Regions from separate parts of the Streptosporangium sp. NPDC001559 genome, predicted to be linked through region 2. Evidence: riboswitches for the same ligand, from Rfam matches in the RefSeq annotation. Region 2 holds a riboswitch; each other region holds the start of a gene.
The links. A riboswitch is a leader RNA that binds a small molecule or an ion and turns the genes downstream of it on or off. The one in region 2 is predicted to bind S-adenosylmethionine.

Region 1 (9,371 bases), on a different contig from region 2:
ACACGGTTCCCCCGGCTGCGCGTGTACGGCGGGCGGCTCCCGGCCCCGGCGGCGTTCCCTTGGCGCGGTTTCCGGCGGCTTCCCGGCTTCCGGGGGCCGTACGGCGGCGGCTCCCCGGCGGCGTTCCCTCGGCGACCGGGGCGTGCGGCGACCAGGTGACCGGTTCCTCCGGCGGCCGGGGGCCGGTCGCCGCAGGCCCGAAACAAATGATTGAACCTGAAACATAACTCCATGAGCTTCGGAAACAAGCGGTCACCCCTGTTCCCTGAAAACGGGGATCGTGGAGGTCGCGGCTGTTCGCTATTGTCTGGATCGTTCTACTTGGTGTGACCCCCGCCATGCCGGTCCACGGCGTCGGCCGACAGCGACCGTGACGAGGTTCACGTGGAAGAGACCATGGCTCCTCCCGCGTCCAGGGAAAAAGCCCCCCGCCTCCCCTCTCTGACGGGATTGAGGTGGTTCGCAGCATTTGCTGTTTTCGGTTTTCATCTGTTCACCGGCGGCATAACGGACGACCCCGGAACGCAGCGTTTTCTCGGGGCGGTCTTCTCCGCGGGTTCCTCCGGGGTGCCGTTCTTCTTCGTGCTGTCCGGCATGGTGCTGACCTGGTCGTCCAGGCCCGGAGACAGGGCGTGGGCGTTCTGGCGGCGGCGTGCCGCCAGGATCGTCCCGAGCCACATGGTCACCTGGATCGCCGTCCTGGCCCTGTTGACCGTGGCGGGACGCGCCGTGGCGCCCGGACCGGCCGCGAGCGGCTTTTTCCTCCTTCAGGCCTGGGTACCGGACGAAACCTATTACTTTGGCGGCAACACCCCTTCCTGGTCACTCTCCTGTGAAATGGCGTTTTATGCGGCTTTTCCGCTTCTACTGCCGCTTCTCCGGCGCATTCCAGGAAACCGGCTCCTGCTGACCTCGGCGGGTTTGTGGGCCGGGACATGGGTGGTCCCGTTTGTCAGCTTCTCGATGTCGGAAAGCATCGGTTACTGGTTCGTCTGGATCTTCCCGGTGACCAGGGCGCTGGAGTTCGCACTCGGCATGACCGTGGCGCTGATGGTCAAGGAAGGCCGCTGGCGGGGACCCGGCCTGCCCACGGCCGTGATCCTGGTCCTGGCCGCCTACGCGACCGTCCCGCTGGTCTGGCAGCGCGCGGGCTGGGTGGCGTGGATGGCGGGCCCGTTCGCCGTGCTGATCGCCGCCGCCGCGACGGCCGACGTGCGCGAAACGCGTTCGCCGCTGCGCCTGCCCGTCCTGGTCTGGCTCGGGGAGATCTCCTTTGCCTTCTACCTGGTGCACCAGCCGACGATCAGCCTGGTCAACCGGGTGCTCGGGCGTGTCCCGGCGCACGCGCTCCTGGTGACGTTGACGGCACTGCCGCTGGCCGTACTGCTGGCCTGGGCGCTGCACCGCCTCGTCGAGCGGCCCGCCGAGCGCCTGCTGTCAGGCGGGCGCCCAGGGGCCGCGTGAGACCTCAGACCCGCGCCTCCAGAGCCGTCAGGCCCCGGATGACGTAGCCGGGGTTCCAGGTGGGCTCGGCGGCGAGTTCCATCCGGGGAGCCAGGCGCAGCAGGGCGCCGAACGACTCGGCCAGCTCGATCCTGGCCAGCGGGGCGCCCAGGCAGAAGTGGATGCCCGCGCCGAAGGAGATGTGCGGGTTCTCCGTACGGCCGAGGTCGAGGAGGTCGGGGTCGGCGAACACCTCGGGGTCCCGGTTGGCCGAACCGAACAGCAGCGCCACCTCCGCGCCACGCGGGATGTCCACCCCGCCGACCGAGATGTCCTCAAGGACCCAGCGCTCGAACATCTGCAGCGGGGTGTCCCAGCGCATCAGCTCCTCGATCGCCGTGGGCAGCAGGCCGTGGTCCGCGCGCAGCCGGTCCAGCTCGGCCGGGTTGCGGAACAGCGACCACCAGCCGATTCCGGTGACGTTGACGGTCGCCTCGTGACCCGCGTTGAGCAGCAGCACACAGGTGCCGACCAGCTCCTCCTCGGTCAGGGTGTCACCGCCGTCGGCGACCAGGGCCAGGGCGCTGATCAGGTCGTCGCCGGGGTTCGCCCGGCGGGCGCGGGCCAGCTCCGACAGGTAGCCGGAGAACTCCTCCGCCGCCCGTACGGCGGTGCGCTGCGTCTCGGGCGACGGGTTGAGCTCGTACATCCCGCAGATGTCGGCCGACCAGGGCCGCAGCAGGTGCCGGTCCGCCTCGGGGACGCCGAGCATCTCGGCGATCACGGTCACCGGGAGCGGTTCGGCGACCTCCGCGATGAGGTCGCCGCCGCCGCGTGCCACGAAGTCCTCGACCAGCCCGGTGGCGATCGAGGCGACCTTGGGCCGCAACGCCTCGACCATCCGCGGCGTGAACGCCCGGGAGACCAGGCGGCGCAGGCGGGTGTGGACGGGCGGCTCGACGTCGAGCATCCCGGCCCTGACCACCCGCCAGAACGGGTCGAGGAAGGGCGGCTCCTCCGGTCTGCCGAACTCGGCGTGCGTGGCCACGTGCAGGTAGGACCGGCCGAGCCTTCGGTCGCGCAGCAACGCGTTGACGTCGGCGTGCCGGGCGACCAGCCACTGGCCCGTCGGCTCGAAGAAGGTGACCGGCCGCTGTCTCAGCTCGGCGTAGGCGTCATAGGGATAGGCGACGAATTCCGGACTCCATGGATCAAAACGCACAAACCCATGCTAGGGCTCCGGGGTCTTCTCGACGGCCCGCGAACGGCGGCGGGCCCGGATGTTGAGCAGCTCGACCACCAGCGAGAACGCCATCGCGAAGTAGATGTAGCCCTTGGAGATGTGCTGTCCGAAGCCCTCCGCGAGCAGCACGACGCCGATCAGCACCAGGAACGACAGCGCCAGCATCTTGATCGTCGGATGCTTGTCCACGAAACGGCTGATCGGCCCCGAGGCGAAGAGCATCACCACGACCGCGACGATGACCGCGATGACCATGATGGCCAGCTCGTCGACCATGCCGACCGCGGTGATCACCGAGTCGAGGGAGAAGACGATGTCCAGCACCATGATCTGCAGGATCACCATGCCGAAGGAGGCCGCCGCCTTCCGGCCGCCGGAGTGGTCCTCACCGTTCTCGGTGTGGCCGTGGATCTCGTGAACGCTCTTGACCAGCAGGAACAGCCCGCCGAGGATCAGGATCAGGTCGCGTCCCGATATCTCGTGCCCGAAGATCTCAAAGAGCGGGGCGGTGAGCCGTACCACCCAGGACAGGGCGAGCAGCAGCGCCAGGCGGCTGACCAGGGCGGCGAGCAGACCCAGCCTGCGGGCGTTGTCACGCTGTTCCGGCGGGAGTTTCCCCGCCAGGATCGAGATGAAGATGATGTTGTCGATGCCCAGCACGATCTCCAGAGCGATCAGCGTGAGCAGACCTATCCAGCTCGCCGGGTCGGCCACCCAGTCCATCGGGTCCTCCAGTTTCAGTGGGGGGGGGCGCCGCCCGCGCGCGGCGCGTGACCTGACGGGCGTTCACGGTCACAGCTCCAGACGATCGGGCAGAACCGGAAGTTCCTCAGGATCACCGCCGAAACTCCAGCCCTCCGGACCCCTTCCCGCAGACTTGCCAAGCACCGCCTCTGTGTGGGTATAGTCCGGTTCGTAGGTCATGAGTGCCAGCGACAAGCCCCGGCTAGCTGGCCGGCAACCCTCGCGTCCGCGGCGGGGTGCCCCGGGTGAGGACCTGGTCCGGCACGAGGTGTGCCGGGCAAGCGCGGGCTCCAGCACCAAGGCCATGGCTTGGGGTCCGATGACCTCCAAGGAGCTTTGGCGTGTCCACACTGACGATCTTCACCGCCGCCGCCGCCGAGACCGTGACCGTCCCGGCGACCCGCGTCCACGACGACCGGCCGATCCCCGCGGTCCTCGGCGCCGACCTTGAGGTGCCCGTCAAGGGCGGCAGGCTGGTGCCGTACGCCAACCTCGACTACGCCGCCAGCGCCCCCTGTCTTGAGCCGGTGAGCGCCGCCGTCGCCGCCGCGCTCCCGGCCTACTCCAGCGTCCACCGCGGCGCCGGATACGCCTCCCAGCTGACCACCGCCCGCTACGAGCAGGCCAGGCACACCGTGCGGGCCTTCGTCGGGGCCCGTCCCGACGACGCGGTGATCTTCACGAGGAACACCACCGACGCCACCAACCTGCTGGCCCGCAGCCTGCCCACCGGGACCACCGTGGTGGTCTTCGAGACCGAGCACCACGCCTCGCTCCTGCCCTGGGCCGACGTCGTACGGCTGCCCGCCCCGGCCTTCCCCGGTGAGGCCGTCCGCGCCGCCGACGACGCGCTGGCCGCGATCGACGGCCCCAAGCTGCTGGTCGTCACCGCCGCCTCCAACGTGACCGGCGAGCTGTGGCCGATCGCCGCCCTGGCCCACATCGCCCACCGCCACGGCGCCCGCGTCCTGGTCGACGCCGCCCAGCTCGTCCCGCACCGCCGCCTCAACCTGACCGCGCTCGACCTGGACTACGTGGTCTTCTCCGGTCACAAGCTCTACGCCCCGTTCGGCACCGGCGCGCTGATCGGCCGCTCCGACTGGCTCTCCGTCGCCGAGCCGTACCTCCGGGGTGGCGGGGCCGTCAAGGCCGTCGAGGACGAGGCGACCGACTGGCACGACGACCCCGAGGCGCGCCACGAGGCGGGCACACCGAACGTGCTGGGCGCCATCGCGCTGGCCGCCGCCTGCGACGCGCTGAGCGCGACCGGCTGGGACGTGCTGGTGCGCGAGGAGGAGCGTCTGCTGGCCCGCCTGCGGGCCGGCCTGGCCGGCGTCGAGGGTGTGCACGAGCTGTCCCTGTGGGGCCCCGACCACGCCCGCGTCGGCATCGTCTCCTTCGTCGTGGACGGCTTCACCGCCCGTGAGGTGGCCGAGACGCTGTCCGGCGAGTACGGCATCGGCGTGCGGGACGGCAAGTTCTGCGCCCACCCCTTCGTCAGGCACCTGCTCGGCGCCAAGGACGGCGGCTGCGACGACGTCACCGCCTCCGCGGTGCGCGCCTCCATCGGCGTCGGCAGCACCACCGAGCACGTCGACCGTCTCGTCGAGGCCCTGCGGGATCTCGTCACGCGCCGCTGACGTGACAGCATGGGGCCTATGACTGAGCCCCGGGAAGTGAACGTGGGGATCGGGGCCGGAGCCGACGCCGTCGCGGGAGCGGCGGCGGCCGGCAAGGAGCTGGCCACCGAGGACATGGTCCTGAACATCGGCCCGCAGCACCCCTCGACCCACGGCGTGCTACGGCTGCGCCTGACACTGGACGGCGAACGGATCAGCGCCGCCGAGCCCATCGTCGGCTACATGCACCGGGGCGCGGAGAAACTGTTCGAGGTCAGGGACTACCGGCAGATCATCGTGCTGGCCAACCGGCACGACTGGCTGTCGGCGTTCGCCAACGAGCTGGGCGTCGTGCTCGCGGTCGAGCGGATGCTCGGCATGGAGGTGCCCGTCAGGGCCGTGTGGGCGCGCACCCTGATGGCCGAGCTGAACCGGGTGCTCAGCCACCTGATGTTCCTCGGCTCCTACCCCCTCGAACTGGGTGCGATCACCCCCGTCTTCTACGCCTTCCGCGAGCGCGAGACCCTCCAGGCCGTGATGGAGGAGATCTCCGGCGGCCGGATGCACTACATGTTCAACCGGGTCGGCGGCCTCAAGGAGGACCTGCCGTACGGCTGGCTCGACCGGGTGGCCCTGGCCGTCGCCGACGTACGGCGCCGCCTGCCCGACATCGAGGCCCTGATCAGCGGAAATGAGATCTTCCTGGCCCGCACGGTCGGCGTCGGGGTGCTCGACCGCGAGACGATCATGCAGTACGGCGTGAGCGGCCCCATCGCCCGTGCCTCCGGCGTCGGCCTCGACCTGCGCAGGGACGACCCCTACCTCGCCTACGGCGAACTGCCGGTCAAGGTGGTGACCCGTTCCTCGGGAGACTGCAACGCCCGCTTCGAGGTGCTGCTCGAACAGGTCCGCGTCTCCCTCGACCTGGCCGACGCCTGTGTGGAGCGGCTGCGGTCCCTGCCGAGGGGGCCGATCAACCAGCGTCTGCCCAAGGTGCTGAAGGTCCCCGAGGGTCATGTCTACGCCTGGACGGAGAATCCACTCGGCATCAACGGCTACTATCTGGTCTCTCGTGGCGAGAAGACCCCCTGGCGGCTGAAGCTCCGGTCCGCCTCGTACAACAACGTGCAGGTGTTGAGAGAGATGTTGCCTGGACATCTGGTTTCCGACATGGTGGCCATCCTGGGGTCGATGTTCTTCGTGGTCGGTGACATCGACAAGTGACCCGGAGCGCGTAAGGGGGGACATGAGCGAGCGCGTGGACGCCGCTTCCCGCACCGAAGGCCCGAAGCGGGACAAGTACATCGACTGGCTCCGCGCGGTCAGCCTGATCGTCGTCGTGGTCTGGCACTGGGCGTTCACGATCCTGCAGTGGGGGCCGGACGGCCCCTCCCCGACCAGCCCACTCGGCTTCAGCTCGGGGTTGTGGATCCTCACCTGGCTCTTCCAGGTGCTGCCGCTCTTCTTCTACGTGGGCGGATACGTCCACCTGATGTCGTGGAACCGCGCGTGTGAACGCGGGGTCGGCATCGGCGCCTTCGTGTGGCGGCGCATCCGGGCTCTGGCGATCCCGGCGCTGGCGCTGTCCTTCGCGTGGCTCGCCTTCGGCGGGGTCATCTGGTTGATCTTCGATGTGCAGTGGATCGGCCGGGCCGTGCTCCTGGTGCTGAGCCCGCTGTGGTTCATCGGCGTCTACCTGATGCTGGTCGCCCTGCTGCCCGTGATGCTGTGGCTGCACCGGCGCTTCGACGTGCTGGTGCTCATCTGGCTCGGTGGCGCGGCGCTGGTGGTCGACGTGCTGCGGCTGCGGTACGGCCTTGAGGCCATCGGCTGGCTCAACATGGTGATCGTGTGGGGGCTGGCCCACCAGGCGGGCTTCTTCTACGACCGGATGGTCGCGATGCCCCGCAGACTGGACGTCGCGACCCTGTGGACCGGCCTGTTCGCCCTGGTCGGCCTGGTCTACTCGGGCATCTACCCGGGGTCGATGGTCGGGGTGCCCGGCGACAAGCTGTCGAACATGGCGCCGCCGACCTTCGTCATCGTGGCCCTGCTGATCTTCCAGATCGGCCTGGTCGAGGTGCTGCGGCCCGCGATGGAACGGCTGCTCGAACGGCCCCGCTGGGGGTGGGTCAACACCACGATCAACCGGTTCGCGCTGCAGCTGTTCCTGTTCCACACCACCGGTATGGCGATCCTGAACGGGGTGTTCTGGGGACTGACCGGCTCACCGCCCGGCAGTCAGGTGCCGCCGACGCTGATCTGGTGGCTGGAACGTCCCCTGGCGATCGCCGGGCCGCTGCTGTGCACGATCCCGTTCCTGTTGATCTTCGGCCGCAGGAACTCGGCGACCGCCTCCCGGTGACGGGAACGCCTTTCCCGGAACCCGGAGGGAGGAAGGGGTCACCCGAACCGCTTCTTCCACAGTGAGCGAAGACCTGCGACGGCCCCGGTGAGGGTCAGGACCAGGAATACGCCGATCAGCAGGAGGGTGAAGACGACCCGGTACGCCCTGTCGGCCACACTCGGATCGTCGGCGTCATAGATGATCGAGATCTTCTCGCCCTCGGCGTACTCCCCCCGGATCTCCGCGAAACGCCGGACGTCCTTCACGAAGAAACCAACCTTGGTGGCCTGATGGCTGTCCGCTCCCGTCACGGTTCTGGTGGACATCGCCGTCGCGGTGGCCCGGCCGCCGTAAAGGTACATGTCGAGGTTCGACGCGGCCACCTTCACCCCCAGGACGGTCGTGAAGGTCCATCCGACGCCCAGCAGAACGCAGGCGATCACGTACACCCCGTTGACGGACCCGTCGTCCGGCTCCTGGTCCTCCTCGGCACCGGACAGCCTGAAGTGCCAGCGCGATCGTCCGGCCATCGGCCCAGACCTCCCTCATCGGACGGCGGCGGGATCATCGACCGTAGAGGGCGCGTCCGGCGCCCCCGCCCTTCGTGGGCGGCGGCCGATCGGTACGTCCAACAGTCTGCATCAAAAACAAATCAATGCGCCGTTTTCCAGGCGCGGGAAGATTTTCGAGCACTGCGTGTAACGTTTCATCAGCCGCGGACGACGCGAGGCCGGAGTGTTTTGTTCAGAGCCGGTCGGTCACCGTCGACGGTCGTGTCCGGAATCAGCGGGGCGGCCCGCCGACGTACCGGACGTCAGGAATTTTCCGACCCTCCCGTATCCGGGACCGACGTTTTCCGGAATCGGGACCGGCCGAGCGACGGAAAAGGTCACCTGAATCTTTCATCCCATAAGACGTAAAGGCCTGCGACGGCCCAGAGGAGGATCACGGCCAAAAATATGGCGAAAAGCAGCGCGAAGATGCCGACCTGCGACTCCTTGCCGACCGTCATCGGATCGTCGGTGTCATAGATGATCGAGACCTTCTCGCCCTCGGCGTACTCCCCCGGGATCTCGACGACGTGCCGGTCGTCCTTCACGACGAAACCGATCCTGGTGAAGTGAAGGGTGCCGCTTCCCTCACCGGTCCGCTGCTCCACGGCTCTGGTGGACATCGCCGTCGCGGTGGTCCGGCCGCCGTGCAGGTACATGTCGACGTTCCAAAAGCCCATCACCACCATCGCGCCCATCATGAAGAGCATTCCGGCGACCAGTGCGAGGCAGCAGAGCACCATGACCACGTCCAGGAGGACCTCGCCCACCTTCCGGTCACCGAACGGCCTGAAGCGCCGGCGTGATCGCCTGACCATCGACCCTGACCTCCCACACCGAACGACGACGGGATCGCCGGTCGCGGAAAACGCGCCCGACGGGCGAGGACGGTTCACATCCGTCGCGTATGACGCCGTGACCGTCGCCCGCACCGGACCACGGGTGTCGGACGCCACGGGGAACCGCTCAGTGAATCTCCGGAACCTTGCTGACGCTCTCGCGGCGCTCACCGGGGAATGAGCCGAATCCCGGCGGGCGAGCGGTATCCACTCGCCCCCTCGGAGGCGGTGATCGATCGGAACGTGCATCATTATGCGGCCGGAACAAAACGACACGCAATGGCGCCGAGCGCCGGGAAAAAGCGTAATCTGCCGTTTACTGAGTGGATTCCATGCGTTCATTCGGACTGGATAAGCCCATTGGGACCGCGTCCGGAACCATATTCACGCCTCACGGCCGTACGGCGCCGCCATGCATCCCGACGCGCGGCCCGGAAACTCTCGCACCCGGCCCGGGAAAACCCTCGGCACCCGGCCGGGAAGGCCCTTGACGCCGGCCCGGGAAAAGAGCCCGGACCGTGAGCCCTCGCGGTGCCGGACGCCCGAAGCGGAACCGCCCCGGCCGCGTGTCCACGGCCGGGGCGG
Region 2 (9,371 bases):
TCTGGCCGCTGTGTGGCGCCTCGCCGGGAGGGGCGGCCGTGCGTCCGGTGCCGGACGTCCCCGATGTCCCGGGTGCTTCCGGTACTGCCGGCGCTTCCGGTGTTCCCGGCGTTCCGGGAGGGGCGGCGTCGGCGAGGGCGGACGACGGCTGGAGGAACACCGTCGGGAACACCGGGGAGAACGCGTTCACGGTGCCGGTGACCGCCAAAGACAATCCACCGATCATGATTTTCCGCTTTATATCCATAAAGCCCCATTTTTGGGGTTCTGCCCGATAGGTGTCTGTCGTACGCCGAATGGCCGATAGGGCGGGCCGCCGGGAAACGGCCCTCGGGGACGCGTGGACGGCCGGGTAGAGACGTGCCAGAAGCATGCAGAAGGGGCGAAGGGCTGTTCTCCCGGCGAATACTGGCCCAGACTGGGCGAATGGAGGGGCGGACAGCGGTGGACGATGTCGCACTCGGACGCGAGGCGTGGTCCGTACTCGACGCCAATCGCGCGGGCGCCGTGACCGTGCCCGCGCCCGGCCTGTATCCGCACCAGTGGAACTGGGACTCGACCTTCGTCGCGATCGGTGTCTCCCGCTGCGACACCCGCAGGGCGGGCACGGAACTGCTCAGCCTTCTGGCCGGGCAGTGGCACACCGGGATGGTGCCTCACATCGTCTTCAGCCGGGGTCTCGCCGACGCCTACTTCCCCGGCCCCTCCGTCTGGAGGTCCGGGGAACACCCCGCCGCCCCCAACGGGGTGCCGACCTCCGGGCTGACCCAGCCGCCCCTGCACGCCCTGGCCACCTGGTGGATGTGGCGGCATGCGAGGAACCGCGAGGAGGCGCTCGGCCTGGTCCGCAGGCTGTACCCCATGCTTGTGGCCCAGCACGACTACCTCACCACGGCCAGGGACCTGGGCGGGGGAGGACTGGCCGCGATCGTCCACCCCTGGGAGTCGGGGATGGACGACAGCCCGGTGTGGGACGCCCCGCTGGACGCCGTGACCCGGGCCTCCGGCGCCCACGGGGAGGAGCCGTTCCCCGACCGCTACGTCTGGCTGGCCCAGCGCTACCGCGACTCCGGCTACGACCCGGCCTACCTGCGCGCGGAGCATCCCTTCGCGGTCGAGGACCCGCTGTTCAACGGGATCTGGCTGGCCTCCTGCCAGGCGCTCGCCGAGCTGGCCCCGCTGGCCGGGGCCGACCCCGCGCCGCACCGGGAGGCGGCCGAGCGGATCCGCGCCGGGCTGCTGGAACGCCTCTGGGGAGGCGAGGCCTTCCACGCCCTCGACCTGCGCTCGGGACGGCTCAACCCGATGTGCACCGTGGGCGCCTTCGGGCCGATGCTCGACCCCGGCCTGCCCGCCGACCGGGTGACCAAGCTGGTCGGGGTGCTCGAATCGGCCCGGTTCATGGGGGCCGCCGGGTACCCCGTGCCCAGCTGCGAGATCCGTGCCACCCAGTTCGACCGGTCGCGCTACTGGCGGGGGCCGTCCTGGGTGAACACCAACTGGCTGCTGCGGCGGGCGGCGGCCGTACACGGGCTGGACGGCCTGGCGCGGCTGCTCGGCGTCTGCACCCTGCGCCTGGTACGGCAGGCGGGCTTCAGGGAGTGCTTCGACCCCTTCGACGGCAGCGGCAGGGGCAGCAGGGACTTCTCCTGGTCCGCCGCGCTCACCCTCGACCTGCTCGCCGATAACGTGGAGGGATGAAGCTCTTCAATCGGACGCCCGCGGGGGTCCGCGCGGTCGTGGCGCCGACCGACCGGGTGCTCACCTACGCCGAGGGGCCCGAAGGCCACGTGGTCGCGACCGACAAGGCGCTCTATCTGGGCGAGACCAGGCTGCCGTGGTTCCGGATCGACCGGGGGGTGTGGGACGAGGAGGGGCTGACGGTCGTCACCACGGAGGGGCGGACGCTCCGGGCGCCGCTGCCCGAGCCGGGGCGGGTGCCGGAGGCCGTGCGGGAGCGGGTCATGGCCTCGATCGTGGTCAGTCAGTACGCCCCGCTGGACGCCAGAGGGGGAGTGCGGCTGGTGGCGAGGAAGACCGACGACGACCAGATGATCTGGGAGTTCGTCTTCGACGCCGGGATGGACCCGCAGGACCCCGGCCTGCGCGCTCTCGCCGAGCAGGCCCTGGAGGAGACGCGCCGCAGTTTCGGCGTCTGAGGGCGTCCCACGACCGGCTTTTCCCGGTGTGGAACGCGAAAGGGCCCGTGCGGGCCCGGCGGGCGCCGTGACCCGCGCGGGCCCGACGGGGTCAGTGGGGGGTGACGGCCTTCTCCCCCCGTGGCCATCCGGTACCCGTTTCGTCGTGCTCGTCCAGCCCCCTGCCGTCGCGCGGCTGCAGGAACGGCAGTTTGTCCCTGGCCACGTCACTCACCTTCGTCCTGGCCACGTCGGTGGCCTTGGAAACCTGGGCGCCGACCAGCCCCGCGGCCTCCTGGACGGCGGGGTTGTCCGAGACCCGGCGCGCCATCCGCTTGAGCTGCTCGTAGCGCTCCCGGCCTGCGCGGCTCCCAAGGATGTAGCCGACCGCGAGGCCTACACCGAACATCAGTCGGTAACGCATCTCCACCTCCACAAGCGTCCTGGGCGGGACCCTACCCGCGGACCGTGAGTTGTCTCGGCTCTACCCCGGAGCATCGATGCGACACACACTCCCGGAGTGCGCTAATCTATTCCTGCGCCGCAAGGAGCGGGGGAAAACCCCAGGTCCGAACAGCGCGAAGCACGATCCCGTGTAGCTCAATCGGCAGAGCAGCCGGCTGTTAACCGGCAGGTTATAGGTTCGAGTCCTATCGCGGGAGCCATCAGGAAGGCCCCGGGAGCACAGCTCCCGGGGCCTTCGCCGTTTCGTGTCCTATTTCGCGGACAAATCCCGGTGAATCACAGAAAATAGGGGGCGCATCGCCTCGTGTCCTTCCGCTCGCGCTCGGTGACCGGGTCGTGGGCGCCGTACCGTGGTGACTTCGCCGCGGGATCCCGGAGACCGCTGTGGGATCGCCGCCGGGCCGGAGGCATCACGCGGGACATCACGCCGAGGGAACCGTGCCGCCCGGAACGGCATGCCGTACCCGTTAGACGTATACAGGTGGTTTTTCTGTGCCGACTTGGCCGAAACCCCGGCGCCAGACGCCGGCGAGGGAACAGGGAGCACGCGGGCAGGGTTACGCGGGAGCCCACCGGGACGACGGGAGGGCGGCGTGGCAGGTGCCCTCCCATCCGGTGGCCCCGCCGGTGGACGTGACGGCCGCCGAGGAGTTCCTGACGCTGTTCCACGAGGAGAACCCGGAGGCGGGCCCCGTGAAGCCCAGGCTGCGCGAGGTGCGCGCCGAGATCACCGCGACGGGGACCTACACCCACACGCCGAAGGAACTCGTCTTCGGCGCCAGGGTGGCCTGGCGCAACAGCGACAGGTGCATCGGGCGGTTGTACTGGAAGTCGCTGCGGGTGCGCGACCGGCGCCGGGTGAACACGGCCGAGGGGGTCGCCGTCGAGTGCGTCGACCACCTCCGTGAGGCCGTCTCCGACGGCCGGATCCGGCCGATGATCACGATCTTCGCCCAGGACCGCCCAGGGGCGCCGGGGCCGAGGATCTGGAACGAGCAGCTCATCCGTTACGCGGGGTACGCGATGGACGACGGTTCGGTCGTCGGAGACCCGCGCAACGCCGGGTTCACCACGATGGCCCGCAAGCTTGGCTGGCCGGGCGGCCGGGGCACGCCCTTCGACGTGCTTCCCCTGGCGGTCTCGATGGGCGACGGGCCGCCGCTGCTGTCCACGATCCCCGGGGACGCGGTGCTCGAGGTGCCGCTGTCCCACCCGGCCTATCCGTGGTTCGAGCGGCTGGGGCTGCGCTGGCACGCCGTACCGGTGATATCGAACATGTGCCTGGAGATCGGCGGGGTCTGCTACCGGGCCGCGCCGTTCAACGGCTGGTACATGGGTACCGAGATCGGGGCGCGCAACCTCGCGGACCCCGACCGCTACAACCTGGTGCCCCTGGTCGCCGCGCGGCTCGGCCTGGACACCCGTAACGAGCGTTCGCTGTGGCGCGACCACGCGCTGGTCGAGCTGAACGTGGCGGTCCTGTACTCCTTCGACAGGGCGGGGGTCACCATAACCGACCACCACGCCGAGTCCAGGCGCTTCCTGACGCACGTGGCACGGGAGGAGAGCGCGGGCAGGACCTGCCCGGCCGACTGGAGCTGGATCGTCCCGCCCATCTCGGGGGCCGCGACCCCGGTCTTCCACCGGTACTACGACCAGGAGCGGCTCTCGCCGAACTTCGTCACCCACCCCGACTCCAAGGAGCGGTCGGCGGGCCGGTGGAGCCCGGGGCGGTGACGCCCTTCTCAGCGGTTCCCGGGGCCCTCGGGGTTTCCGGCGACCAGGGAGAGCCAGTGCGGAGGTGAGGCGAAGGGGACCGTCCTGGCGGTGACGGCCTCCATCAGCGCGGCGGCCGAGGCGCGGGCGCCCTCCACGATCTCCCTGGGGTAGGCGTAGCGGACCTGGTGCTCCTCGAACTCGTCCTCGTCGTCCAGGAGCACCCGGCCGTCCTTGCGCATGCGGATCACGTCGAGGTCGAGGTCGACCATGGTCACCTCGTCGCCGTCCCAGCGCGGCACGGTCGAGACGTCACAGTAGATCTCGGCCTTGTACGGCGCCGCGTTGAAGGTGGCCGTCCACCAGGCGTCACGGGGGAAGAGGATCACGAACGGCTCGTCCCAGACGACGGGCGGCTCCTGCCCCCGCCTGCCGCTGCTGCCGGGCGGGCAGCCGACCCACACGCCGTGTTCGTCCTCGCCGAGGAGCAGGGCCGGGTGGTTCCAGTGCAGCGAGCCGTCGTACTTGCGGTAGACCACGCGCACGATCTCATGAGACATCCCCCGACTTTAAGGGTTGACAGAGATCTATGTATTTCCTACCGTATAACTAGGTTAAGAGTGTCAGTGCAAAGCCCCGGCTTGCTGACCGGCAACCCTCGCACCGCGGCGGGGTGCCCCCGGGGAAGACCGGGTGGCACGGTCGGCGTGCCGCAAGCGCGGACCCGCACGGGTCACCGAGGGACGCCCTGGGAGTGTCACATGTCCGAGATCACACTCAACTACGCGAGCCCCGTGGACCTGGACGCCCACGGCCGCTACCGGCCCGGTGGCAGGCCCGGCCCCCGCTACCCCTTCCAGGGACGGATCACCGACGACGGCACCGGGGAGTTCCCCGCCGAGGCCGGGCGCTACCACCTCTACGTCGCGGCGGTCTGTCCCTACGCGCAGCGTACGGCGATCGTGCGCTCCCTCAAAGGGCTGCAGGACGTCGTCTCGCTGTCCTACGTGGACGACGAGCGGGACGGCAGGGGGTGGGCGTTCCGCGAGCGGCGCGGCGCCGACCCGGTCAACGGCTTCGCGACCCTCAGGCAGGCCTACGAGGCGACCGAACCCGGATTCGACGGACACGTCTCCGTGCCGGTGCTGTGGGACCGGCACGGAGGGCGCATCGTCAGCAACAACTTCCCGGACATCACCATCGACCTGGGCACGCGCTTCGGCGGCGACCCCGAGGCCGACCTCTACCCCGAGGAGCTGCGACCCGAGATCGACGCGCTCAACGCGCGCGTCTACGAGTACGCCAACACCGCCGCGGGCCGGGTCTCCGCCGCCACGACCGAAGCGGAGTACCACCGGGCGAGGAAGGCCGTGATCGGCTTCCTCGACGAACTCGACGCCAGGCTGGCCGGTCGCAGGTTCCTGTTCGGCTCCGCGATCACCGAGTCCGACGTACGGCTCTGGCCCACCCTGGTCAGGTTCGACGTGAGCGACAACCCGTCGGCCAGGATCAGCGAGCGCCCGTTGACCGCCTTCCCCAACCTGTGGGACTACGCCAGGGACCTCTACCAGCACCCCGCCTTCCGCGAGAACACCGACCTCACCGTGCTCGCCTCCCCCGCGAGGGAGACCGACCCGTGGCGGGTGCCGGTCGAGCCCGCCACCCCCGACTGGGACCTGCCCCATCGAAGAGCAGCGCTGTGACGGGCCGTACGAGAGGGGAGTGGTCGGCGTGAGCGCCTCCATCGCGATCATCGGCGCCGGGCCGACCGGCACCTGCCTGGTCGAGCGGATCTGCGCCAACGCCGCCGAACTGCTCAGCTGGCCGTCGCTCGACGTCCACGTGATCGACCCCTACCCGCCGGGCGGCGGCAGGGTCTGGCGCGAGCGGCAGCCCGACCTGCTCTGGATGAACTCCGCCGCCGCCGACGTGACGCTCTTCACCGACGAGTCCGTCCGGTGCGTCGGCCCGATACGCCCCGGCCCCTCACTGGCCGAGTGGCTCGGCTGCGACCCCGCACGCTTCGTCCCCCGGCCCGTGCAGAACGCCTACCTCACCCACGTCTTCCGGCGCGCCGTGGACACCGCCCCCCGCGGTGTCCGGGTACACGTGCACCGGACCCGGGCACTCGACCTGACCGACGTCCCGGGAGGCCAGGCCGTACGGCTTGAGGACGGGACGACACTCGAGGTGGGCGCCGTGATCCTCGCGCAGGGACACGGCGACGTCACCCCGTCGGCGGAGGAACGCGGGCTGACGGCCCTGGCGCGGGAGAGCGGCCTGCGCTACCTGCCGACCGGCTACACCGCAGACCTCGACCTCGGCCTGGACCGGCTGCCCGCCGGTGAACCGGTGATCGTACGCGGCCTGGGACTGGCCTTCGTCGACCTGATGGTGCTGCTCACCTCGGGAAGGGGCGGCCGGTTCGTCAGGGAACACGACGGGGAGCTCGTCTACCTGCCCAGCGGGCGGGAACCGCTGCTGCACGTGGGGTCCCGGCGCGGTGTGCCGTACCACGCCAAGACCGCCTACCCCTTCCAGGGGCTCCGGCCGCCCGCGCCGCGCTTCCTGACGGCGGGGGCGCTGGGGGAGGGGCCGTGGAACTTCCGGCGGGACGTGTGGCCCCTGGTCGCCAAGGAACTCGCCTTCGCCTACTACCACGAACTCCTCAACAACCATCCGAAACGGGTCAGGGCCGGTTGGCCGGAGTTCGCCGAACGGTTCGCCGCCGAGGAATGGCGCAGCCCCGGGATGCGGCTGCTGATCCGCAAGGCCGTACCCCGGCACGCCGACCGGCTCGACCTGGACCGGCTCGACCGGCCGCTGGAGCGGATCCGCTTCGGCGACCAGGCGGGACTGCGGCGGTGGATGGACGGCTACATGGCCGCCGACCTGCAACGACGCTCCGACCCCGCGCACAGCGCCGACCACGCCCTGATCCTCGGGCTGCTGTCCGTCAACGGCGTCCTCGCCGAACGGGGAATCTCCGACCGGTGGTTCGAGGGCTTCTTCAGCTACATCGCCAGCGGACCGCCCGGCCCCCGGCTTGAGGAACTCAAGGCCCTGGCCAGGGCGGGCGTGGTCACCTTCCTCGGCGCCGACGTCAGAGTCGAGCACCGCGGCGGGCGATGGGTCGCGCAGAGCCCCACCCTGCCCGGCGCCGTCACCGCCAAGTCCCTCGTCGAGGCCAGGCTGCCCGCACCCAGCGTGAGCCGCTCGACCGACCCGCTGATCTCCGCGCTGCGCGACCGCGGCGAGGTCGACGAGTCATCGGGCCTGCTGAGGGTACGGCCCGCCGACCGCCGCCTGCTCGACCGCCTCGACACCCCGCACCCCCGCAGGTTCGCCTTCGGCCCCTGGGTCGTCGGCGGCCGGGTCACCGGCGGCTTCGCCAGACCCGGCCTTGACGCCCCGCTCTTCCGCCACGCCGACGCCCTGGCCCGGATCGTGTTGTCCGAGGCCGTCACCACCGAGATCAGACATGTCGCCTGAGGCGGCGCACGACCCCCCGAGGAGAAGGTAAGTGAAAGTGCAACGGGGCGTCCTGGCTCTGGCCGGGGTGCTGACGCTCGCCGCGTGCGGAACCGAGACCGGGGCCGCGAACCCGGCCTCAGGCGGCGCCGAGGGGGACTCGCTGGTGTGGGCGATCGAGACGCAGCCCATCACGTTCAACCCCCAGCAGTGGGGCCAGAACAAGGCCAGGCTGCTGGTGCACAACCAGTTCGACGCGCTCGTCGCCAGAGGTAAGGACGGCGAGTTCCTGCCGTGGCTGGCCACCTCGTGGGAGGTCTCCAAGGACGGCCTCACCTACACCTTCAAGCTCAGAAGGGACGTGACCTTCCACGACGGCGAGAAGTTCGACGCCGCCTCGGTCAAGGCCAACCTCGACCAGCTCGTCGCGCCCGGGTACAACCCCGCCGTCGCCGGCATCCAGCTGCGCGACTACTCCTCGGCCGAGGTGACGGACCCCTACACGCTGAAGATCACGCTCAAGGCGCCCGACGCCCTGTTCCTGGACTTCCTGGCCTCGCCGTACGCCGGACAGGTCTCCCCGAAGTCGCTGAAGAACGCCAAGGACCTCAAGGCGGGCGGCCCCGACCTCGTCGGCACGGGACCGTTCATCCTCGACCGGTTCACCCCCGGCCAGGAGGCCCACTACCGGCGCAACCCGGCCTACAACTGGGCGCCGCCCAACGCCGCGCACCAGGGACCCGCCTACCTGGCGGAGATCACCTACCGGTTCCTGCCCGAGGCGGCGGTCCGGGTCGGCGCGCTCACCTCGGGACAGGTCCAGGTGATCGAGGGCGTGCCCGCCACCGAACTCGGCCTGCTCAAGGCCGACCCCGGCGTGAAGGTGGAGACCAACCTCAACTCGGGCAGCGCGTTCTCCTACTACTTCAACGTCTCCCACCCGCCCTTCGACGACAAACGGGTGCGTGAGGCCTTCAGGGACGCCGTGGACGTGGACACCGTGCTCAACTCGGTCTACCAGGGCACGGCCAGGCGAGCCTGGAGCATCGTCGGCCAGGGCAGCCCGCAGTTCTACGACGCCTCCCTGGAGAACACCTACGGCAACGACGCGCGACGGGCCAACGAACTGCTCGACGAGGCGGGCTGGACGAAACGCGACGCCGAGGGCTTCCGGGTCAAGGACGGCAAGCGGCTGACCGTCCGGTCCGTCGAGTCGGCCCCCTACGTCAGGGATCGCCGCGACATCCTCGCGCAGGCCGTACAGGCCGCGGTCAAACAGAGCGCGGGCATCGACTTCCAGCCCAAGGTGGTCGACCAGGGCACCCAGCAGAAGGCCCTGGAGGACGACCAGTACGAACTGTTCCAGAACTCGCGCGGCGACACCGACGCGGGGGCCGCGCTCAACCTGATCCTGCCGAAGGGCGCCGCGATCAACCGCACCCACTTCGAGAACGCGGACCTGGACAAGCTGCTCGCCGAGGCCTCGGCCACCTCCGACCAGGCCAGACGCAAGGAGCTCTACGCGAAGGCGCAGCGGACCGTCATCGCGGACGAGGCCCTGCTGCTGCCGCTCTACGTCCC
Region 3 (9,371 bases), on a different contig from region 2:
CGACGTAGCCGTCCGCCAGCCCGTAGTCGGTGAGAAGGGTGATCACTGGAGTCACATCTGGTGACTGTACGTCTCCGAACCGGCCATGAACAGCAGGAAATTCCCGACTATCCTGGCATCGCGCGGAGCCGTACGGCCTGCGGGGGCGCGACGGGAGGGGACAGCGATGGACGACGTGCCACCTCCCGGCGAGGGGACGGGGCCGGAGAACGCTCCCAGGCCCCTCACCGAGAAGGAGCGGGAACTGCTGGCCTTCGAGCGCCGCTGGTGGCGCCGTCCCGGGGCCAAGGAGCAGGCGGTGCGGGAGGCCTTCGGCATCTCGGCGACCCGCTACTACCAGCTGCTCGCCGAGTTGATCGACCGGCCGGAGGCGCTCGCCCACGACCCGATGCTGATCAAGCGCCTGCGCAGGCTCCGCGAGACGCGCAGACGCGAGCGCGCCGCCAGGAGGAGGGGACTACGTCCCTGACGTCCGGGGTACAGCCGGTCATGCGCGCCTGACGCCGCGCCGTACGACCCTTGCCTGACGACGAGCGGGAGAACACCCCATGGAGACCCCCGAAGGACTGCGCGCGATCCTGGCCGACCCCGCCGGAGCGGTGATCGGCCTCGACTTCGACGGCACGCTCTCCCCGATCGTGCCCGACCCCGACGAGGCCAGGATCCACCCGCGCGGCCCGGAGCTGCTGGCCAGGCTGGGCGGGCGGGTCCGCGCCGTGGCGGTCGTGACGGGCCGTCCCGCCGCGACGGCCGTCGAGTACGGCTCGCTGGCCGAGGTGCCCGGGGTGGTCGTGCTCGGCCACTACGGTCTCGAACGCTGGGAGGCGGGCACGCTCACCGCCCCGCCCGTCCACCCCGGCCTGGACAGGGCCAGGGCCGAGCTGCCCCGGCTGATCGAGGGTGTCGAGGGCGCCAGGTTCGAGGACAAGGAGCGTTCGGTCGCCGTGCACACCCGGGGGACCGCCGAACCGCAGGCCACGCTTGAGGCGCTGCGCGACCCGGTCGCCAAGCTCGCGGCCGAGGTGGGACTGGCGGTCGAGCCGGGCAAGTTCGTGCTGGAGCTGCGGCCTCCGGGGACGGACAAGGGGGCGGCGCTGGGGGCCTTCCTCGCCGAACGCGCGGCGCGCTCGGTGCTGTTCGCCGGTGACGACCTGGGGGACCTGGCGGCCTTCGCCGCCGTACGGGCCTCGGGGTTGCCCGGCGTGACGGTGTTCAGCGGTTCGGCCGAGGCGAGCGCGGAGGTCGCCGCCCAGGCCGACATCGTCGTGGACGGCCCGGAGGGGGTGATGGACCTGCTGTCGTCGATCGCCGATGCCATTGAACGTTAAGTGACCGACAAGTGGGGACGATTAACGTCCCCGGCATGAGAAAACTCGCCTTCGCCGCCGCCGTGCTCGCCGGCGCCACCCTGTTCACCGCCCCCCAGGCGGCCTCGGCCTCGGCCGCGCAGGCCTCGGGGACCCTCACCTTCCGCGGCATGACCCTCAAGCTTCCCTCGGGATGGCGGGTCTACGGCGGCGCCGACGGCGTCAAGGTGGTCACGGGGAGGTGCGCGAAGCCGCACTCGGCGTATTTCACCCCGAACTGTGAGGCGTTCTGGATCTTCGGCCCCAAGCAGATCAAGTACGGGCGTGAGCTGTTCTCCGCCTACCGGGGGGACCAGCCGTACTACCCCGCGACCGACGTGCAGCGCTGCCCGTTCGACGCCAAGAGCGGCCAGACGTTCGGCGACGCGTACGCCTCGGGGCTGCGGCAGGTGGGACGCGGGCACAAGGCGGCCTTCAAGGGCTGGCGCGGCGAGTGCTACAGCTACAACGGCAGCAAGCGGACCGGGACCTTCCGCCAGCGTGAGTGGTTCCTGCCCACCTCGAAGATCCTCGTCGTGGACGTGTGGGACAACCCGCGCCTGGCGTCCGTGCTCGGGGCGGCTACCTGGAGCTGACCAGGATGCCGCCGACGGCCAGCACGATCATCACGGGCACCATGAGGAAGGCCTGCTGGGTGCCGGACACGTCGGCGAGCGCTCCCAGCAGGAAGGGCCCGACGCCTGTCGCCGAACTCGAATAGAGGGAGGCGACGCCCGTCGCCCGCTCGGGATGTCCGGCCGTGGCCGTCAGCACCCGCGAGAGCGCGAGCGGGAAGTGCAGCGAGACCCCGACTCCTGAGACGAGCAGCCCCGCGTAGGCCGCCGGCGGGGCCGTACTCGTCCAGAACAGCAGCCAGCCGACGAAGGTGAGCCCCAGCGCGCCGATGAGCAGCGAGGCGGACGGGATCCGCAACGCCAGCCTGGCCCCGCCGAAGCGCCCGAGCGCCAGCCCGGCGGTGAAGGCGGTCAGCGCGCTCGCCGCGACCGCCGCGGACAGGCCCGTGTTGTCGCTGACCAGCTTGGCCGCCCAGAGGTTGAACGAGAACTCCAGCCCGACGCAGCAGAACAGCACCGCCCCCGCCAGGTGGAAGCGCCTGCCGAGCCCCGGGGAGCCCGAGCTCCTGGAGGGCGCCGCCTGATCCTCCCGGGCAGGCGCGGGGACCCACACGCGGCCCATGACGAGCGCGAGCAGCACGGTCAGCAGGGGGGTGAGCAGCAGCGCCGTCCGCCAGCCGAGCGCGCTCTGCGCCGCGAGACTGACGACGAACGGGGCGAACAGGCCGATGGTCCCGCCGACCGCGTTGGCCTCACTGATCGCGGACGGCCCCGCGGGACCGTGGTGCCGGCCGAGTACGGACATGCTCGTGTAGAGGCTGATCGAGCCCATCCCGCCCGCCAGGCAGTACGCGAAGAGCGTGACCTGCGGTGTGTGGCCGAGGACGACCAGCAGCACCCCCACGTTCATCCCGGTCAGGCCCGTCCAGACGGTGGCGCGCGTGCCGAGACGGCGGGTCAGCCGGGGCAGCGCGAGGCCGGTCAGGACGCCGCCGGCGGCCATCATGGTGCCGTGCAGCCCGGCGACCGTCTGTGAGAGGCCCAGCTCGGCGCGGAGCATGGGCAGGGCTGCGCTGAGGCCGTACAGGTAGGTGGCGAAGACACCGAGCTGCAGGTAGACGAGCCAGGTCGGACGATCACGGGTGAGCCTGGCGGTCACGGGTTCCCCCGAACATGAATGAAGCGCGAAGTCCCCTGAACTATCCCATATCAGGGCAAAATCTCAGCCTAGTGTGGCGAGCTGGTCAGCGAACCAGCGCTGCGGGGGAAGGGCGGTCGCCAGGCGGGCCAGCCTGTCCCCCCGTACGGCCCGCTCACACTCGGGCATGACGAGACCCTCGTGGATGGCCCGCGCCGTGGCCGAGACGTCGTAGGGGTTCACCAGCAGCGCGTCCGCGCCCAGTTCGGCCGCGGCCCCCGCCTCGCGTGACAGGACCAGCGCGCTGTTCGGGGACAGCACCGGCCCCTCCTTCGCCACCAGGTTCATCCCGTCACGGATCGGGTTGACCAGCATCACGTCGGCCAGCCGGTAGGCGGCCAGCGACCGGGGATAGTCGTCCTGGACGTTGAGGATCAGCGGATCCCAGTCCTCGGTGGCGTACTCGTCCTCGATCTCCGAGGCGCAACGCTGGACCGCCGCGGTGTACTCACGGTATTCGGGCAGGTCGTGGCGGGAGGGGTAGGCGAAGGCCAGGTGCACGACCCTGCCGTGCCACTCGGGGTGCGTCGCGAGGAACTCCCGGTAGGCGGTCAGACCCCTGACGATGTTCTTCGACAGCTCGGTCCTGTCGATGCGCACGATCAGCCTGCGGTCGCCGACCAGCTCACGCAGGGCGGCCATGTGGGACTCGACGTCGGGCTCGCGGGCGCGTTCCCACAGCGCCCGGCCGTCCACGCCCAGGCCGTGCACGCCGATCCGGGTGGTCCGGCCCGCGTGGGTCACCGTACGGCCCGCGCGCTCGACCCGAGCGCCCAGGACGCTCTCACAGCAGTCCATGAAGGCCCCGGCCCAGCGGTCGGTCAGGAAACCCGCCTGGTCGGCCCCCAGAATGCCCTCGAGCAGTTCGGCGGCGACCTCGTCGGGCAGCAGGCCGAAGTACTCGGGAGGGGCCCAGGGCGTGTGGGAGAAGTGGGAGACGCGCAGGTCGGGCCGTTCGCTCCTGAGCATGGCCGGGACCAGGGCCAGGTGGTAGTCCTGCACCATGACCTTGGCGCCGTGCGAGGCCTCCTCGGCCAGCGCCATCGCGAACGCCTCGTTGTAGGCCTGGTAGGACTCCCACTCCCTGCCGAACCTGGCGTCGAAGTGCGGCCTGTTCGGGGTGTCGTAGAGCAGGTGGTGGACGAACCACAGGGTCGAGTTGGCGACCGCGTTGTAGGCCCGCTGGAAGGTCGCCGGAGGGATGTCGAGCATCCGCAGCGCCCCGGTCTCGTATCCCGCCTGGTCGAGCCGTCCTCCGGGAGCGAGCCGTACGGCGCCGCGGTCGCCGTCGGACAGGGCGGCGCAGACCCACAGGACGTCGAGCTCCTTGGACACCTCGGACAGGCCGGAGACCAGGCCGCCGCCGCCTCTGCGCATGCTCAGCGCGCCGTCCTCCGACATGGTGAAGGAGACCGGGCCGCGGTTCGAGGCCACCAAAATCCCACTCATCTGACCTCCTCGCCCGGGAGGACGTGGCTTGTCCCGAAGGTTAACCAAACGATAACCGGCGACCATAGGATGTCGAGCGACCGTGACCGTTGATGGGAACCCGTGATGGCGCTGGACGAGACGACCGAGGAACTTGCCCGTGCGGCCGCCGGAGGCGACCACCGGGCACTGGGCGAACTGCTGAAGCGGATCGAACCCGAGGTGCTACGGCACTGCGGGCGGATCCTCCCCTACCGGCAGGACGCCGAGGAGGCCTGTCAGGACACCCTGCTCGCCGTGGCCCGCAACATCGCCAGGTTCGAGGGGCGGGCGCGGTTCAGCACGTGGCTGCACATCGTGACCGCCAACTGCGCGCGCACCACCTACCGCTCGCTCAAGCGGCGTTCCGCCGAGCAGAGCTCGGAGGAGCTGCCGCTGCACAACAAGCCCGACGTCGCCAGGGTGAGTGTGATCGCGGGCTCCCGCCTCGACCTGCTCGACGCGATGGAGGCCCTTGAGGCGGACAAGCCCGACCTGGCCCAGGCGCTGGTGCTGCGCGACATCTGCCAGCTCGACTACAACGAGGTCGCCGAGCAGCTCGGCATCCCCCTCGGCACCGCCAAGTCGCGCATCCACCAGGCCCGCAAGTACGTCCAGGGGGCGCTCGGCGACGCCTACGGCTTCTGAGGTTTGTCCGGTTAATGACACACTTCATCTCGTTTGGTGAGACAACTGGTCAGGAGGGGTACAAGGCGAGGTAGAGTGCTTGAGACCTGCATGTCAGGCCCACAACTGAACATTGCTCATCCAGAGGGGTGGAGGGACCGGCCCTGCGAAGCCCCGGCAACCCTCCCGGTTCAAGACTCGCGATCTGGCGAGGGGTCGACCGGGACAGGTGCCAATTCCGGTCTGTGACCAGGGTGGTCGCAGACGAAGATGAGGGAAAGGCCTCGCTTCATGGCGCTCGCGAACACCGCAACCACCACCGCTCTCGACTTCGGTCCCGCCGTCGCTCTCTCCTGTCGTGAGTGTGGTGCCCGCTACGACCTCGGTCCCAGCTTCGCCTGTATCGAGTGTTTCGGGCCCCTTGAGATCGCCTACGACTTCGGGAACGTCACCCGGGAGCAGATCTCGCAGGGGCCGGCCAACATCTGGCGCTACCGCTCCCTCCTGCCCGTCCCGGCGGACGTCGCCTCCAAGCCCAACACCGAGCCCGGCTGGACCAGGCTCGTCAAGGCCGGCAACCTGGCGCGTGAGCTGGGCCTGCGCTCGTTGCACGTGAAGGACGACTCGGGCAACCCCACGCACTCCTTCAAGGACCGCGTGGTCGCCATCGCCGTCGAGGCGGCCAGGAACTTCGGCTTCCACACCCTGTCCTGCTCCTCGACCGGCAACCTGGCGGGCGCGGTGACCTCCGCCGCCGCCCGGACCGGGCTCGACGCCTGCGTGTTCATCCCCGCCGACCTCGAACAGGGCAAGGTCGTCATGGCCTCCGTGTACGGCGGCAAGCTGATCGGCATCGACGGCACCTACGACGACGTCAACCGCTTCTGCTCCGAGCTCATCGGTGACGAGCTCGGCGACAAGTGGGGCTTCGTCAACGTCAACCTCAGGCCCTACTACGCCGAGGGCTCCAAGACCCTGGCCTACGAGATCGTCGAGCAGCTCGGCTGGCGGATCCCCGACCAGATCGTCATCCCGGTCGCCTCCGGCTCCCAGCTCACGAAGATCGACAAGGCGTTCAAGGAGCTGATCGCCCTCGGCCTCGTCGAGGACACGCCGTACAAGATCTTCGGTGCCCAGGCCGAGGGGTGCTCCCCGGTCTCCGCGGCCTACAAGGCGGGCCACGACGTGATCCGCCCCGTCAAGCCCGACACGATCGCCAAGTCGCTGGCCATCGGCAACCCGGCTGACGGCCCCTACGTGCTCGACATCGCCAGGCGCACCGGTGGCGGGGTCGAGGACGTCACCGACCCCGAGATCGTGGACGCCATCCGCCTGCTCGCCAGGACGGAGGGCATCTTCGCCGAGACGGCGGGCGGCGTCACCGTCGGGGTGCTGCGCAAGCTGGTCGAGTCGGGCCGGATCGACCCCGACGCCGAGACCGTGGTCCTCAACACGGGTGACGGCCTGAAGACCCTTGACGCGGTCGCTGACCAGGCGCGTCCCACCGCTGTCATCCGGCCCTCGCTCGACGCGTTCCGCGCTGTCGTCGCCTAGAACTCTGAAAGGTACTGAATTATGAGTGTTTCTGTACGGATTCCGACGATTCTCCGTACGTACACCGGCGGCGCAGCCGAGGTGAACGGCGAGGGTGAGACCCTGCGTGAGGTTCTGCAGAAGCTCGACGCCGACTTCCCCGGGATCGGTGCCCGTATTCTCGATGAAACGGGCAAGATTCGCCGTTTTGTGAACGTCTATGTCGGCGATGAGGATGTCCGTTTCGCCGACAACCTCGACACGGTGACGCCGTCCGGCGTTCAGGTCTCCATCATTCCGGCGGTCGCCGGAGGCTGACCCGGCGAAGGCCGCGCGGGGTCCTGAACGGGCCCTGGGCGGCCTCCCGGCGCCCGATGTCGTCCACTGCCATGGAACGGCGTCCCCAGAACACCCTCACGACACCCGCACCGGCCTGGCCGCGTGCGGGTGTCGTCTTTTGTGATGCAAGCTCACATTTTTGCGCGAAGACATAATGTAATATTTAACTAACTAGTAGTGATAGCAAAACTATGTTGGCGTGTTGAATGCGTCCGTAAAGCGGTAGTTTGCTGGTTGACTCTGTTGCCCCACGGGCTCTCACAGGTATGGTCGAGGACGATCGACGTAGGCGATGTCTCCGCCTCGGAGATTGAGGACCTCGCGAGAGGAATGGGCGGCGTCCTCAAGCCCAGTAAGAGGAGTCGGAAGTGGCGCAAGGCACCGTCAAATGGTTCAACGCGGACAAGGGCTACGGCTTCATCGCGGTAGACGGTGGTAAGGATGTTTTCGTCCATTACTCCGCGATCATGATGGATGGCTACCGTGCGCTCGAACAGGGCCAGAGGGTCGAGTTCGAGATCACGCAGGGACAGAAGGGACCTCAGGCGGAATCGGTCCGGACGGTCTGATCTCGTCCTCCGTCAGCTCGTCGGGAACCCGCTGGCGCATCCCGCGGCAGCGCAGTTCGCGCGGATCGCCCTCGGCATGTCGGCCCGGCTCGTCGCTCCCATCGGCGGGCCGGGCCTTCGCCTAAGCTGACACTCAGGTCAAAGGTCCTTGGCTTGCACTCGTCGGGGGAGAGTGCTAAACAGTGGTTAGCACTCCTCATTGGAGAGTGCCAAACCTGGATCGAGACGATGGGGCCCGCCGAACGGAGTCGCGGGCCCGTACGCCGTCGCGGGCGTCGCCTCGGTCTGGTGCAAGCCACCCTGTGTTTGGGAGGTCTAGCCGTATGGCAGCCAAGATGATCTCGTTTGACGAGGACGCCAGGCGCGGTCTCGAGCGTGGCATGAACCAGCTCGCGGACGCTGTCAAGGTGACCCTCGGCCCCAAGGGCCGCAACGTCGTGCTGGAGAAGAAGTGGGGCGCCCCCACGATCACCAACGACGGTGTCTCCATCGCCAAGGAGATCGAGCTTGAGGACCCGTGGGAGAAGATCGGGGCCGAGCTCGTAAAGGAAGTCGCCAAGAAGACCGACGATGTCGCGGGTGACGGCACCACCACGGCCACCGTGCTCGCTCAGGCGCTGGTCCGCGAGGGCCTGCGCAACGTAGCCGCCGGCGCCAACCCCATGTCCCTGAAGAAGGGCATCGAGGCCGCCGTCGAGCGCGTCTCCGAGGAGCTCTCCAAGCTGGCCAAGGACGTGGAGACGAAGGCGCAGATCGCCTCCACGGCCTCCATCTCCGCGGGCGACCCGCAGATCGGCGAGATGATCGCCGAGGCGATGGACAAGGTCGGCAAGGAAGGCGTCATCACCGTCGAGGAGAGCAACACCTTCGGCCTCGAGCTTGAGCTCACCGAGGGCATGCGCTTCGACAAGGGTTACATCTCGCCCTACTTCGTGACCGACCCGGAGCGCATGGAGGCCGTCCTCGACGACCCCTACGTCCTCGTCGTCAACTCCAAGATCTCCGCGAACAAGGACCTGCTCCCGGTCCTCGACAAGGTCGTGCAGGCCGGCAAGCCGCTGCTGATCATCGCCGAGGACATCGAGGGCGAGGCCCTGGCGACCCTGGTCGTCAACAAGATCCGCGGTCTGTTCCGCTCGGTCGCCGTCAAGGCTCCGGGCTTCGGCGACCGCCGCAAGGCCATGCTGGGCGACATCGGCATCCTGACCGGTGCCCAGGTCATCAGCGAGGACCTCGGTCTGAAGCTGGAGTCCACCACGCTCGACCAGCTCGGCCGCGCTCGTCAGGTCATCGTCACCAAGGACGAGACGACGATCGTCGACGGTGCCGGTGACGCCGAGCAGATCGCGGGCCGGGTCAACCAGATCCGTGCCGAGATCGACAACACCGACTCCGACTACGACCGCGAGAAGCTGCAGGAGCGCCTGGCCAAGCTGGCCGGTGGCGTGGCGGTCATCAAGGCCGGTGCGGCGACCGAGGTCGAGCTCAAGGAGCGCAAGCACCGCATCGAGGACGCCGTGCGTAACGCCAAGGCGGCCGTCGAGGAGGGCATCGTGCCCGGCGGTGGCGTGGCGCTGCTGCAGGCCGGCGCCAAGGCGTTCGACAAGCTCGAGCTGGCCGGAGACGAGGCCACCGGTGCGGCGATCGTGCGCAAGGCTCTTGAGGAGCCGCTGAAGCAGATCGCGGTCAACGCCGGCCTTGAGGGCGGCGTCGTGGT

Region 1: linked by a shared signal. The riboswitch ahead of ACFYY8_RS28680 (aminotransferase class V-fold PLP-dependent enzyme) and the one ahead of ACFYY8_RS22025 (glutathione S-transferase C-terminal domain-containing protein) in region 2 are both predicted to bind S-adenosylmethionine.
Region 3: linked by a shared signal. The riboswitch ahead of thrC (threonine synthase) and the one ahead of ACFYY8_RS22025 (glutathione S-transferase C-terminal domain-containing protein) in region 2 are both predicted to bind S-adenosylmethionine.

What each region holds. Positions count from the first base shown of each region.
Region 1 is NZ_JBIAVG010000014.1:100,951-110,321, forward strand. It holds gene ACFYY8_RS28665 (acyltransferase family protein) at 397-1,464, shown strand; gene ACFYY8_RS28670 (cytochrome P450) at 1,469-2,665, opposite strand; gene ACFYY8_RS28675 (TerC family protein) at 2,675-3,409, opposite strand; SAM riboswitch class IV at 3,605-3,720, shown strand; gene ACFYY8_RS28680 (aminotransferase class V-fold PLP-dependent enzyme) at 3,772-5,070, shown strand; gene ACFYY8_RS28685 (NADH-quinone oxidoreductase subunit D) at 5,089-6,273, shown strand; gene ACFYY8_RS28690 (acyltransferase) at 6,296-7,414, shown strand; gene ACFYY8_RS28695 (hypothetical protein) at 7,453-7,926, opposite strand; gene ACFYY8_RS28700 (hypothetical protein) at 8,286-8,957, opposite strand.
Region 2 is NZ_JBIAVG010000009.1:335,279-344,649, forward strand. It holds gene ACFYY8_RS21995 (hypothetical protein) at 427-1,701, shown strand; gene ACFYY8_RS22000 (hypothetical protein) at 1,698-2,159, shown strand; gene ACFYY8_RS22005 (YtxH domain-containing protein) at 2,251-2,562, opposite strand; tRNA gene ACFYY8_RS22010 (tRNA-Asn) at 2,728-2,803, shown strand; gene ACFYY8_RS22015 (nitric oxide synthase oxygenase) at 3,096-4,340, shown strand; gene ACFYY8_RS22020 (DUF402 domain-containing protein) at 4,349-4,879, opposite strand; SAM riboswitch class IV at 4,932-5,044, shown strand; gene ACFYY8_RS22025 (glutathione S-transferase C-terminal domain-containing protein) at 5,081-6,022, shown strand; gene ACFYY8_RS22030 (FAD/NAD(P)-binding protein) at 6,051-7,811, shown strand; gene ACFYY8_RS22035 (ABC transporter substrate-binding protein) at 7,843-9,371, shown strand, end outside.
Region 3 is NZ_JBIAVG010000003.1:20,753-30,123, forward strand. It holds gene ACFYY8_RS07115 (S-adenosyl-l-methionine hydroxide adenosyltransferase family protein) at 1-55, opposite strand, end outside; gene ACFYY8_RS07120 (DUF3263 domain-containing protein) at 167-469, shown strand; gene otsB (trehalose-phosphatase) at 549-1,328, shown strand; gene ACFYY8_RS07130 (hypothetical protein) at 1,364-1,942, shown strand; gene ACFYY8_RS07135 (MFS transporter) at 1,929-3,080, opposite strand; gene ACFYY8_RS07140 (trehalose-6-phosphate synthase) at 3,144-4,568, opposite strand; gene ACFYY8_RS07145 (RNA polymerase sigma factor) at 4,674-5,234, shown strand; SAM riboswitch class I at 5,348-5,490, shown strand; gene thrC (threonine synthase) at 5,505-6,767, shown strand; gene ACFYY8_RS07155 (MoaD/ThiS family protein) at 6,789-7,064, shown strand; gene ACFYY8_RS07160 (cold-shock protein) at 7,454-7,654, shown strand; gene groL (chaperonin GroEL) at 7,978-9,371, shown strand, end outside.